DNA from 2 places in the Cronobacter sakazakii genome. Region 2 is predicted to be linked to the other one. Evidence: predicted binding sites of a transcription regulator. Region 2 holds the regulator's gene; the other holds the start of a gene.
What was found. The regulator PurR, encoded in region 2, represses purine synthesis genes. The targets are predictions, from matches to a motif close to CANGCAAACGTTTGCNTG.
Positions count from the first base shown of each region.

Region 1: purH (bifunctional phosphoribosylaminoimidazolecarboxamide formyltransferase/IMP cyclohydrolase) is a predicted target of PurR. The motif match lies at 3,833-3,850, and genes of this name have one in related genera.

Region 1 covers NZ_CP011047.1:659,758-665,614, reverse strand. The annotation lists gene hupA (nucleoid-associated protein HU-alpha) at 1-44, shown strand, start outside; gene CSK29544_RS03120 (DUF1481 domain-containing protein) at 56-748, shown strand; gene purD (phosphoribosylamine--glycine ligase) at 813-2,111, opposite strand; gene purH (bifunctional phosphoribosylaminoimidazolecarboxamide formyltransferase/IMP cyclohydrolase) at 2,125-3,714, opposite strand; rRNA gene CSK29544_RS03100 (16S ribosomal RNA) at 4,293-5,834, shown strand.
Region 2 covers NZ_CP011047.1:3,406,334-3,412,190, forward strand. The annotation lists gene CSK29544_RS16225 (MFS transporter) at 1-478, opposite strand, end outside; gene cydH (cytochrome bd-I oxidase subunit CydH) at 741-830, opposite strand; gene purR (HTH-type transcriptional repressor PurR) at 1,122-2,147, shown strand; gene punR (DNA-binding transcriptional activator PunR) at 2,165-3,076, opposite strand; gene punC (purine nucleoside transporter PunC) at 3,188-4,363, shown strand; gene cfa (cyclopropane fatty acyl phospholipid synthase) at 4,652-5,800, shown strand.

The DNA.
Region 1 (5,857 bases), 1.8 Mb from region 2:
CGGCATTCGTTTCTGGCAAAGCACTGAAAGACGCTGTTAAGTAAACCGCGTGGCAGTGAAAGGTTTTAACGAAGGGGCGAGATCGCCCCTTTTGTTTGGCTGGCGTATGCTGGCGCTGGCGGGCGTGCTGTTCCTCTCCGCCTGTCGTTCCACCCCGGAAATTCCCCCTTTTACCGCCAGCGGCTATCTGGCCGATGACGGTGTCGTACGCCTGTGGCGTAAAGACAATAACGATGGCTCCGTTCACCTGCTGGCGGCGTTCAGCCCCTGGTCTGGCGATAAGACATCGACGAGCGATTATCGTTGGCAGAACGATGCGCTGACCTCCGTGGACTACCAGCTTCAGGGTAAACAGCCTGAACAGGTCAAAGTGCGTTTTGACGATCGCGGCGGGCTGAGCTTCATGCAGCGTGAAGTCAACGGGCAGAAACAGCAGCTTTCCAGCGATCAGGTCGCGCTGTGGCAATATCGCGCCACGCAGATGCGTAATACCAGCGATGCGCTGCGCGCAGGGCGCGTGGTGTTGCGTCAGGGGCGCTGGAACCCTGATGGCACGATAACGACCTGTGAAGGGCAGATTGTGCAGCCTGAGTTCGACAGAAGGGCGCAGGAGCGTCTCTCAGAACGTCAGCGTCATGCGAAAGCGCGCGTTAGCGCCGCCTGGCTGGAGGCGCCGGAAGGCACGCAACTGTTACTGGTGGCAAATGAAGATTTTTGCGCCTGGCAGCCGAAGCCTGACAGCTTCTGAGCCCATAAAAAAGCGACGGATTTACCGTCGCTTTTGCGTTTACGCCTTTGTAGCGTGCAGGCGTTTATTTCTCCTGCTCGCGCGCGATAGCGCGATAGCCGATATCCTTACGGCAGAAGCAGTCATCCCAGTGAATATCTTCCGCTAATCGGTAAGCGCGCGCCTGCGCCTGTGCGACGCTGTCGCCCAGCGCGGTCACGCACAGCACGCGCCCGCCGCTGGTTACGGCGCGGTCGTCGTCGCGCAGCGTCGTGCCGGCATGAAAGACTTTGCCGTCACCGTTCGCGATCTCTTCAATCGGCAGACCGTGGATCACATCGCCGGTGCGGTAATCGCCCGGATAGCCGCCTGCGGCCATGACGACGCCCAGTGCCGGGCGCGCATCCCACTGCGATTTCACGGTATCGAGTTTGCCCTCGCAGGCCGCCAGGCAAAGCTCGACCAGATCGGACTGCAAACGCATCATGATCGGCTGCGTTTCCGGGTCGCCAAAGCGGCAGTTAAACTCGATAACTTTCGGGTTGCCCTGCTTGTCGATCATCAGACCCGCATACAGAAAGCCGGTGTAGGTGTTGCCTTCCGCCGCCATGCCACGCACGGTCGGCCATATGATGCGTTCCATCGTGCGCTGGAAAACCTCATCGGTGACGACCGGGGCAGGTGAGTAAGCGCCCATACCGCCGGTATTGAGGCCGGTGTCGCCATCGCCCACGCGTTTATGATCCTGGCTGGTGGCCATCGGCTCAACATGCTCGCCATCCACCATGACGATGAAGCTTGCCTCTTCGCCATCCAGAAACTCTTCAACAACAATGCGGTGGCCCGCGTCGCCAAACGCATTGCCTGCCAGCATATCGAGCACGGCCGCTTCGGCTTCGGCAAGCGTCATCGCCACGATAACGCCTTTACCGGCCGCGAGGCCGTCGGCCTTGATAACAATCGGCGCGCCTTTTTCACGAATATAGGCAAGCGCCGGTTCGGTCTCGGTAAAGTTCTGGTATTCCGCCGTCGGGATGCGATGACGCGCCAGGAAATCTTTCGTGAAGGCTTTCGATCCTTCAAGCTGCGCCGCGCCTTTGGTCGGCCCGAAAATTTTCAGGCCCGCGGCGCGAAACGCGTCCACCACGCCAATCACCAGCGGCGCTTCCGGCCCGACAATTGTCAGATCGATATTTTCCGCCTGCGCAAAGCTCAGCAGCGCCGGAATATCGGTCGGGCTTATCGCCACGTTCTGCAGCGCAGGCTCGAGCGCCGTACCGGCGTTGCCGGGGGCAACAAAAACGGTTTCAACGAGTGGCGACTGGACGGCTTTCCAGGCCAGCGCATGCTCGCGCCCGCCGTTGCCAATAACTAATACTTTCATCGTAGCTCCGTAATTAATGGCGGAAATGGCGCATGTCGGTGAAGATCATGGCGATGCCGTGTTCGTCGGCGGCGGCAATGACTTCATCATCGCGAATCGAGCCGCCCGGCTGGATAACACAGGTAATGCCCACAGCCGCTGCGGCGTCGATGCCGTCGCGGAACGGGAAGAACGCGTCGGAGGCCATCGCCGAGCCTTTGACTTCAAGGCCTTCATCGCCTGCTTTGATACCGGCGATTTTAGCGGAATAGACGCGGCTCATCTGCCCTGCGCCAATACCGATGGTCATGTTGTCGCGCGCGTAAACAATCGCGTTGGATTTAACGAACTTCGCCACTTTCCAGCAAAAGAGCGCGTCGCGCAGCTCCTGTTCGGTTGGCTGGCGTTTTGTCACCACGCGCAGATCGGCTTCGGTCACCATGCCCAGATCGCGGTCCTGAACCAGCAGGCCGCCGTTAACGCGTTTGAAATCGAGGCCCGGTACGCGAGACTGCCATTCGCCGCACACCAGTACGCGCACGTTTTGCTTCGCGGCGGTGATTTTCAGGGCGTCGTCACTGGCGGACGGCGCAATGATGACTTCAACGAACTGGCGGGAAACGATCGCTTGCGCGGTTTCGGCATCCAGCTCGCGGTTAAAGGCGATAATGCCGCCAAAGGCGGACGTCGGGTCGGTTTTATATGCGCGATCATAGGCGTCGAGAATTGAGCTACTGACAGCAACGCCGCACGGGTTGGCATGCTTCACAATCACGCAGGCCGGTTCGCTGAATTCCTTCACGCACTCCAGCGCGGCGTCGGTATCGGCGATGTTGTTATAAGAGAGCGCTTTACCCTGAACCTGGCGGGCGGTCGCGACAGACGCTTCTTTTATTTCTTCTTCTATATAGAAGGCAGCCTGCTGATGGCTGTTCTCGCCGTAACGCATATCCTGCTTCTTGATAAAGTTCAGGTTGAGAGTGCGCGGGAAGCGGCCAGCAGGGGCAGTGGTTTCTCCATGATAGGCAGGAACCAGGCTGCCGAAGTAGTTGGCTATCATGCTGTCATATGCGGCCGTATGTTCGAAAGCTTTGATCGCCAGATCGAAACGCGTATCAAACGTCAGCGAGCCGTTATTCGCATCCAGCTCATCAATAATGGCGGTGTAGTCACTGCTCTTCACCACAATGGCGACATCTTTATGGTTCTTGGCGGCGGAGCGGACCATCGTCGGGCCGCCGATATCGATATTCTCAACCGCGTCTTCCAGCGTGCAGCCTTCACGTGCGACCGTCTGTGCGAACGGGTAAAGGTTCACCACGACCATATCAATGGGGGAAATAGCATGCTGCGCCATGATGTCGTCGTCCTGACCGCGGCGTCCCAGAATGCCGCCATGGACTTTCGGGTGCAGGGTTTTAACGCGGCCGTCCATCATTTCCGGAAAGCCCGTGTAATCGGAGACTTCCGTTACCGGCAGGCCAGCTTCCGCCAGCAGACGAGCCGTGCCGCCCGTGGAGAGGAGCTCAACCCCACGCGTTGAGAGGGCGCGGGCGAAGTCGACGATACCGGCTTTGTCAGAAACGCTGAGCAGAGCGCGGCGTACAGGACGAGGTTGTTGCATGTATAAATCCCCTGGATTTGATCATTACAGAAGAGCGTTAGCTAAATTCCAGCCATTTTTTACTGAAATGTAGCTCACGCTCCTGAAAAAGCGTGTGGCGCTAACAGGCCCGCATTGTAGCGAAAACGTTTGCGTGGCGCTCGCAAATTTTCGGCGTGCGGGCTGTCTGTGGATAACTCTGTGCGCAAATGCGTATAAACCGGGGTTTTGCTGGGGAATGCAGCAGTCAGTCATTTTTCTGCGATTTAGGTATTGCGGCGCGAAGAGAACTCCCTATAATGCGCCTCCATCGACACGGCGCTGATGAGAAACATCCCACAGCGACGGTGAGTCGGAAAGAGAAAAATCCTGAAATTAAGGGTTGACTCTGAAAGAGGAAAGCGTAATATACGCCACCTCGCGACAGCAGGCTGAAGGCCGCGTCGCACCGCTCTTTAACAATTTATCAGACAATCTGTGTGGGCACTCGGGGCACTGATATCTTAACGTCTACGGACGATAAACGAATATCAAGTCTCAAGTGAACAACAGTTAATTCATTACGAACTAACAGTTTAATTCTTTGAGCATCAGACTTTTAATTGAAGAGTTTGATCATGGCTCAGATTGAACGCTGGCGGCAGGCCTAACACATGCAAGTCGAACGGTAACAGGGAGCAGCTTGCTGCTCTGCTGACGAGTGGCGGACGGGTGAGTAATGTCTGGGAAACTGCCTGATGGAGGGGGATAACTACTGGAAACGGTAGCTAATACCGCATAACGTCTACGGACCAAAGTGGGGGACCTTCGGGCCTCATGCCATCAGATGTGCCCAGATGGGATTAGCTAGTAGGTGGGGTAACGGCTCACCTAGGCGACGATCCCTAGCTGGTCTGAGAGGATGACCAGCCACACTGGAACTGAGACACGGTCCAGACTCCTACGGGAGGCAGCAGTGGGGAATATTGCACAATGGGCGCAAGCCTGATGCAGCCATGCCGCGTGTATGAAGAAGGCCTTCGGGTTGTAAAGTACTTTCAGCGGGGAGGAAGGTGTTGTGGTTAATAACCACAGCAATTGACGTTACCCGCAGAAGAAGCACCGGCTAACTCCGTGCCAGCAGCCGCGGTAATACGGAGGGTGCAAGCGTTAATCGGAATTACTGGGCGTAAAGCGCACGCAGGCGGTTGATTAAGTCAGATGTGAAATCCCCGGGCTCAACCTGGGAACTGCATTTGAAACTGGTCAGCTTGAGTCTCGTAGAGGGGGGTAGAATTCCAGGTGTAGCGGTGAAATGCGTAGAGATCTGGAGGAATACCGGTGGCGAAGGCGGCCCCCTGGACGAAGACTGACGCTCAGGTGCGAAAGCGTGGGGAGCAAACAGGATTAGATACCCTGGTAGTCCACGCCGTAAACGATGTCGACTTGGAGGTTGTGCCCTTGAGGCGTGGCTTCCGGAGCTAACGCGTTAAGTCGACCGCCTGGGGAGTACGGCCGCAAGGTTAAAACTCAAATGAATTGACGGGGGCCCGCACAAGCGGTGGAGCATGTGGTTTAATTCGATGCAACGCGAAGAACCTTACCTGGTCTTGACATCCAGAGAATCCTGCAGAGATGCGGGAGTGCCTTCGGGAACTCTGAGACAGGTGCTGCATGGCTGTCGTCAGCTCGTGTTGTGAAATGTTGGGTTAAGTCCCGCAACGAGCGCAACCCTTATCCTTTGTTGCCAGCGGTTCGGCCGGGAACTCAAAGGAGACTGCCGGTGATAAACCGGAGGAAGGTGGGGATGACGTCAAGTCATCATGGCCCTTACGACCAGGGCTACACACGTGCTACAATGGCGCATACAAAGAGAAGCGACCTCGCGAGAGCAAGCGGACCTCATAAAGTGCGTCGTAGTCCGGATTGGAGTCTGCAACTCGACTCCATGAAGTCGGAATCGCTAGTAATCGTGGATCAGAATGCCACGGTGAATACGTTCCCGGGCCTTGTACACACCGCCCGTCACACCATGGGAGTGGGTTGCAAAAGAAGTAGGTAGCTTAACCTTCGGGAGGGCGCTTACCACTTTGTGATTCATGACTGGGGTGAAGTCGTAACAAGGTAACCGTAGGGGAACCTGCGGTTGGATCACCTCCTTACCTGAAAGATACAACCTCGCGTG
Region 2 (5,857 bases):
TTCGCCAGCCGATGGTTTCACCAAGCCAGGTGGCCGCCGGCACGCCGCCGATATTGGCGATGGTCAGGCCCATAAACATCGTCGCGACGGCGCTCGCCTGTTTATGCTTTGGCACCACGCTTGCCGCCACCACCGAGCCGAGCCCGAAGAACGCGCCGTGGTTAAGGCTGGTGAGGATACGCGAGGCCATCAGCGTCATATAATCCGGTGCCAGTGCTGACAGCACGTTACCGAGCGTAAAAATCGCCATCAGAAAAATCAACGCGCTACGCCGTGCGCGGTGCGACAGTAAAAGCGTCATCAGCGGTGCGCCTACCATCACGCCGACCGCGTAGGCGCTAATCAGCATACCGGCGGCCGGAATGGAGACGTTGACGCCGTTCGCTATTACCGGCAACAACCCCATCGGGGAAAACTCGGTCGTGCCAATGCCAAAAGCACCGATAGCCAGTGCCAGTAACGGAAAATTGACTTTCATTCATTGCTCCAGAAATTGTACAACAGCGCCGGGAACGCCCGACGTTACAGCAGGATGCAGAAAAGGATGACACTCGCAATCAGAAAAGATAAGGGACAAAAACAGCAAAATATTATTGCGCAGCTGTTAAGAACACGCGCTCATTGTTATTAGCGAATCTAAAGGGAATAACGGGAAAAAGAAAGAAAACAGCGGGGAATCGGCGCTTAAACGCAAGAAAAGTTTAAGAAAGCGGGAGAACAGGTGCGCTCCCGCCTGTCGCTTAATGCAGAATGGCGGTAAATGCGCCCGCCACAATCAGGCCCAGTACAACCAGCGTCGTGACCAGCGAAAATTTCAGATCGGTACTCATGGTATTCTCCTTAAAGACCCCATAAAAATCAGGTAGTGCGCATTTTTGCATAAACGGGCCGAAAAATCCTGCGACATTTAACCAGATATGCGTTTTCCCTCTTCCCCTTTCGATAAAGATAAGCCAAAATTCGTCGCTACTTTATTCGGTACCGGCCATCGACCCCTCCTCACGAAAAATGTCGCGTTTCCCGGCATGCCGCACTCTCCTCGCGGCAGTCAGGGGTGTGTACAGGCAAACGATTAACCCGTGATTTTACACGGCTCAGCCAGGGGTCTGGAGTGATTATTAATGGCAACAATTAAAGACGTCGCGAAGCGAGCCAACGTTTCCACAACAACAGTCTCACATGTGATTAACAAAACCCGTTTTGTGGCGGAAGAGACGCGCAATGCGGTTTGGGCGGCTATCAAAGAATTACACTATTCGCCAAGCGCCGTGGCGCGCAGCCTGAAGGTGAATCACACCAAATCTATCGGGCTGCTGGCGACCAGTAGCGAAGCGCCCTATTTCGCCGAAATCATTGAAGCCGTTGAAAACAGCTGCTTCGCCAAAGGCTATACGCTGATTTTGGGCAACGCGCATAACAACCTGGAAAAGCAGCGCGCGTATCTGTCGATGATGGCGCAAAAGCGCGTCGACGGCCTGCTGGTGATGTGTTCGGAATACCCGCAGCCGCTGCTTTCCACGCTTGAAGAGTACCGTCATATCCCGATGGTGGTGATGGACTGGGGTGAAGCGAAAGCCGATTTTACGGACTCGGTTATAGATAACGCGTTCCAGGGCGGTTATCTCGCCGGGCGTTATCTGATTGAGCGCGGCCATCGTGATATTGGCGTGATTCCGGGGCAGCTTGAGCGTAACACCGGCGTCGGGCGTTTCTCAGGCTTTATGAAAGCGCTGGAAGAAGCGGTCATTAAAGTGCCGGAAAACTGGATCGTGCAGGGCGATTTCGAGCCGGAATCCGGTTACCGCGCGATGCAGCAGATCCTCTCGCAGCCGCAGCGCCCGACTGCCGTGTTCTGCGGCGGCGATATTATGGCGATGGGCGCTATCTGCGCCGCCGATGAGATGGGCCTGCGCGTACCGCAGGATATTTCGATCATCGGCTACGACAACGTACGCAACGCGCGTTTCTTTAGCCCGGCACTGACGACTATCCATCAGCCAAAAGAAACGCTCGGCCAGACCGCGTTCAATATGCTGCTCGACCGCATCGTGAATAAGCGCGAAGAGTCGCAGACGATTGAGGTGCATCCGCGCCTGATCGAACGCCGCTCGGTGGCGGACGGCCCGTTCCGCGACTATCGCCGTTAATCCTTCCGGGAGCCGTATCACTGCGGCTCCCGCAGCCACTCCTTGTTCAGCGTTTCACTGTCCCCCAGATAATCGAGCAGCCAGCGCAGCGCGGGCGAGGCGTCGCTTTGCCGCCACGTCAGACAGCAGGCGGCGTCCGGGAACGGGTTTTCCAGCGTCAACGCGCGCCACTCCCCGCTATCGAGCCATGGCTTCGCGAAATGTGTCGGCACCATGCCGATACAGAGCCCTTCGCTCAGCGCATCGGCGGCGCAGTGCCAGTCCGGCACTACCACGCGCCGCTGGTTATCCAGAAGCCAGGTAATGCGCTTGGGCAGCGATCGCGATGTATCTTCCAGCACCAGCGACGGGTAATCGCGCAGCCTGTCGTCGCTGAGCGCGCCCGCGTGCTGTGCCAGCGGATGATGGTGCGCCACTACGCAACGCCAGCTCAGCATGCCCATATCACGAAACGCGAAGCGCCCACCGACCGGTATCGCCTGTGTGGCACCAATCGCAAGCTCCACGCGCCCGTCCGCCAGCGCGTCCCAGACGCCGTTAAAGACTTCCTGCGACACCTGCAACTCCACATCAGAGAAGTGCCGGTAGAAATCGAGCACCAGCCGCCGGACGCGTTCCGGGCGCACGATATTATCCACCGCGATGGAGAGCTGTCCGCGCCATCCGTTGGCGATTTGCTGGCACTGCTGACGGGTGATCATCATTTTTTTGATAACAGAACGCCCTTCCCGCAAAAACCAGGCTCCGGCGGGTGTCAGAACCACATCGCGATGGCGGCGCTCAAAGAGCGATACCGCAAGCCACTCCTCAAGCTGGCGCACCGTATAACTGACGGCAGAAGGCACGCGGTGCAGTTCTGCGGCGGCTGCAGTAAAGCTGCCGGTGCGCGCCACGGCGTCCACCACTTCCAGGGAATATTCAGACCACATTATCTGCCTGCAAATTTTTTGAATGGAATGGGCAAATATTAGCGTTTCACAAGCGGGATTGCACTCCGTACACTCCTGGCTCTTTCGCGTAATAAGAAGTGAGTTAATGTGATGCGACCTGATAAAGGATTTCTTTGCTGGCTGGCCGGGCTGAGCGTGCTCGGTTTTCTGGCGACCGACATGTACCTGCCCGCGTTCGCCGTTATTGAAGCGGATCTGCACACAGCCCCTTCGGCTATCAGCGCCTCGCTAAGCCTTTTCCTGGCCGGTTTCGCGCTGGCGCAGCTCGTCTGGGGCCCGCTTTCTGACCGTTTTGGCCGTCGTCCGGTTTTGCTGGCGGGGCTTGGGATTTTCGCGCTTGGCTGCCTTGGCACCGTCTGGGTTGAGAGCGCGGGCGCGCTGCTGGCCCTGCGCTTTATTCAGGCCGTGGGCGTTTGTTCCGCCGCAGTAAGCTGGCAGGCGCTGGTGACCGACCGCTACCCGGCGCAGCAGGCGCGTCGTATCTTCGCGACCATTATGCCGCTGGTGGGGCTTTCTCCGGCCCTGGCACCGCTGCTCGGCAGCTGGATCCTGAATCACTTTTCCTGGCAGGCGATTTTTGTGGTGCTGTTTGCCATTACGGTGGCGCTGATGATTCCGGCCCTGCGTCTGCCCTCCGGCGCGCCTCAGGGCAATAAAGGCGGCGAGCCGCTGAGCTTTATGATGCTGCTGCGCTCGCGCGTCTACAGCGGCAATGTGCTGATTTATGCCGCCTGCTCCGCCAGTTTCTTCGCCTGGCTCACCGGTTCGCCGTTTATTCTGCATGAGATGGGTTACAGCCCGGCGGTAATCGGACTGAGCTACGTGCCGCAAACTATCGCGTTTTTGATTGGCGGCTATGGCTGTCGCAGCGCGCTGCAAAAATGGAATGGCGAAACGCTGCTGCCGTGGCTGCTGGCAGGCTTCGCGCTGAGCGTGCTCGCCACCTGGCTTGTGGGGTTAAGCGACGCCGTTACGCTCACCACACTGCTTATTCCCTTCTGCCTGATGGCGATGGCGAACGGGGCGATTTACCCTATCGTGGTCGCCGCCGCGCTGCTGCCGTTCCCGCAGGCCACCGGACGCGCCGCCGCGCTGCAAAACACGCTCCAGCTGGGGCTCTGTTTTGTGGCAAGCCTGGTGGTGTCGTGGCTGGTCGCGACCCCGCTGCTGTCAACCACCAGCGTTATGCTGGCAACAGTGGTGCTGGCGGGCCTCGGCTTTCGGTTGCGTGGCCGTCAACGGTTTACGCAATCATCAGCCGCGTGAAAATATGAAATTTTTGTGATTAGCCTGCTAACGGTCAACAGTTGAATCATCGTAAAGCGAGGCCTATACTGGTTCGCGGCTCTACGATAATTAGCATAAATATTATGTAGTAACGGGAGCTGCTGGCTCCCGTTTTTATTTGGAATGACATTTCTGGCAAGGGTCATCTCCCTTCCTCTGTTCTACGTCGGATATCAGGCTCGCGGACCTTTCCGTGATATTTCTCACATACCGAAAATTGCGACTACGCTGTTTGAAGGTTCTGATCACATCAGTGATGGAGAAGCTATGAGTTCATCGTGTATAGAAGAAGTCAGCATACCGGATAACCACTGGTATCGCATCGCAACTGAACTGCTCAGCCGGGCCGGGATCGCCGTTAACGGCGCTGCTCCTTCCGACATTCAGGTGAAAAATCCTGACTTTTTTAAACGGGTGTTACAGGAAGGTTCCCTCGGTCTTGGCGAAAGCTATATGGATGGCTGGTGGGAGTGCGAGCGGCTCGATCTCTTTTTCACTAAAGTGCTGCGCGCGGGGCTGGAAGAGCAACTGCCACGTCACCTGAAAGATACGCTGCGTATTCTCGGCGCTCGTTTGTTCAATCTGCAAACCAAAAAACGCGCCTGGATTGTCGGCAAAGAGCATTACGATCTTGGTAACGATCTGTTCAGCCGCATGCTCGACCCATACATGCAGTACTCCTGCGGCTACTGGAAAGAGGCGGACAACCTGGAAGACGCCCAGCAGGCGAAGTTAAAACTTATCTGCGAAAAACTTCAGCTTAAGCCTGGCATGACGCTGCTGGATATCGGCTGCGGCTGGGGCGGATTGGCAGCGTTTGCCGCGCGCCATTATGGCGTATCGGTCACCGGCGTGACCATCTCCGCCGAGCAGCAAAAAATGGCGCAGGAACGCTGCCAGGGGCTGGATGTCACCATTCTGTTGCAGGATTACCGCGATCTCGATTCACAGTTTGACCGCATCGTCTCGGTAGGCATGTTTGAGCATGTTGGCCCGAAAAACTACGCCACCTATTTTGAGGTTGCCGACCGCAACCTCAAGCCCGACGGGCTTTTCCTGCTGCATACCATCGGCTCACGGAAAACGGATAACAACGTAGACCCGTGGATTGATAAGTACATCTTTCCGAATGGCTGCCTGCCTTCGGCGCGCCAGATAGCCGCCGCCAGCGAGCCGCACTTCGTGATGGAAGACTGGCATAACTTCGGGGCGGACTACGATAAAACGCTGATGGCCTGGTATGCGCGCTTCCTGGCCGCCTGGCCGGAAATTGCGGATAACTATTCCGAGCGTTTTAAACGCATGTTTACCTATTATCTCAACGCCTGTGCGGGTGCCTTCCGCGCGCGGGACATTCAGCTGTGGCAGGTGGTCTTCAGCCGCGGCGTGGAAAACGGCCTGCGCGTCGCCCGTTAAGCGTCCACCCCGGCGCATGCCGGGGGCTTTTTGCCACTCTCTCTTCCTCGCTTTGTG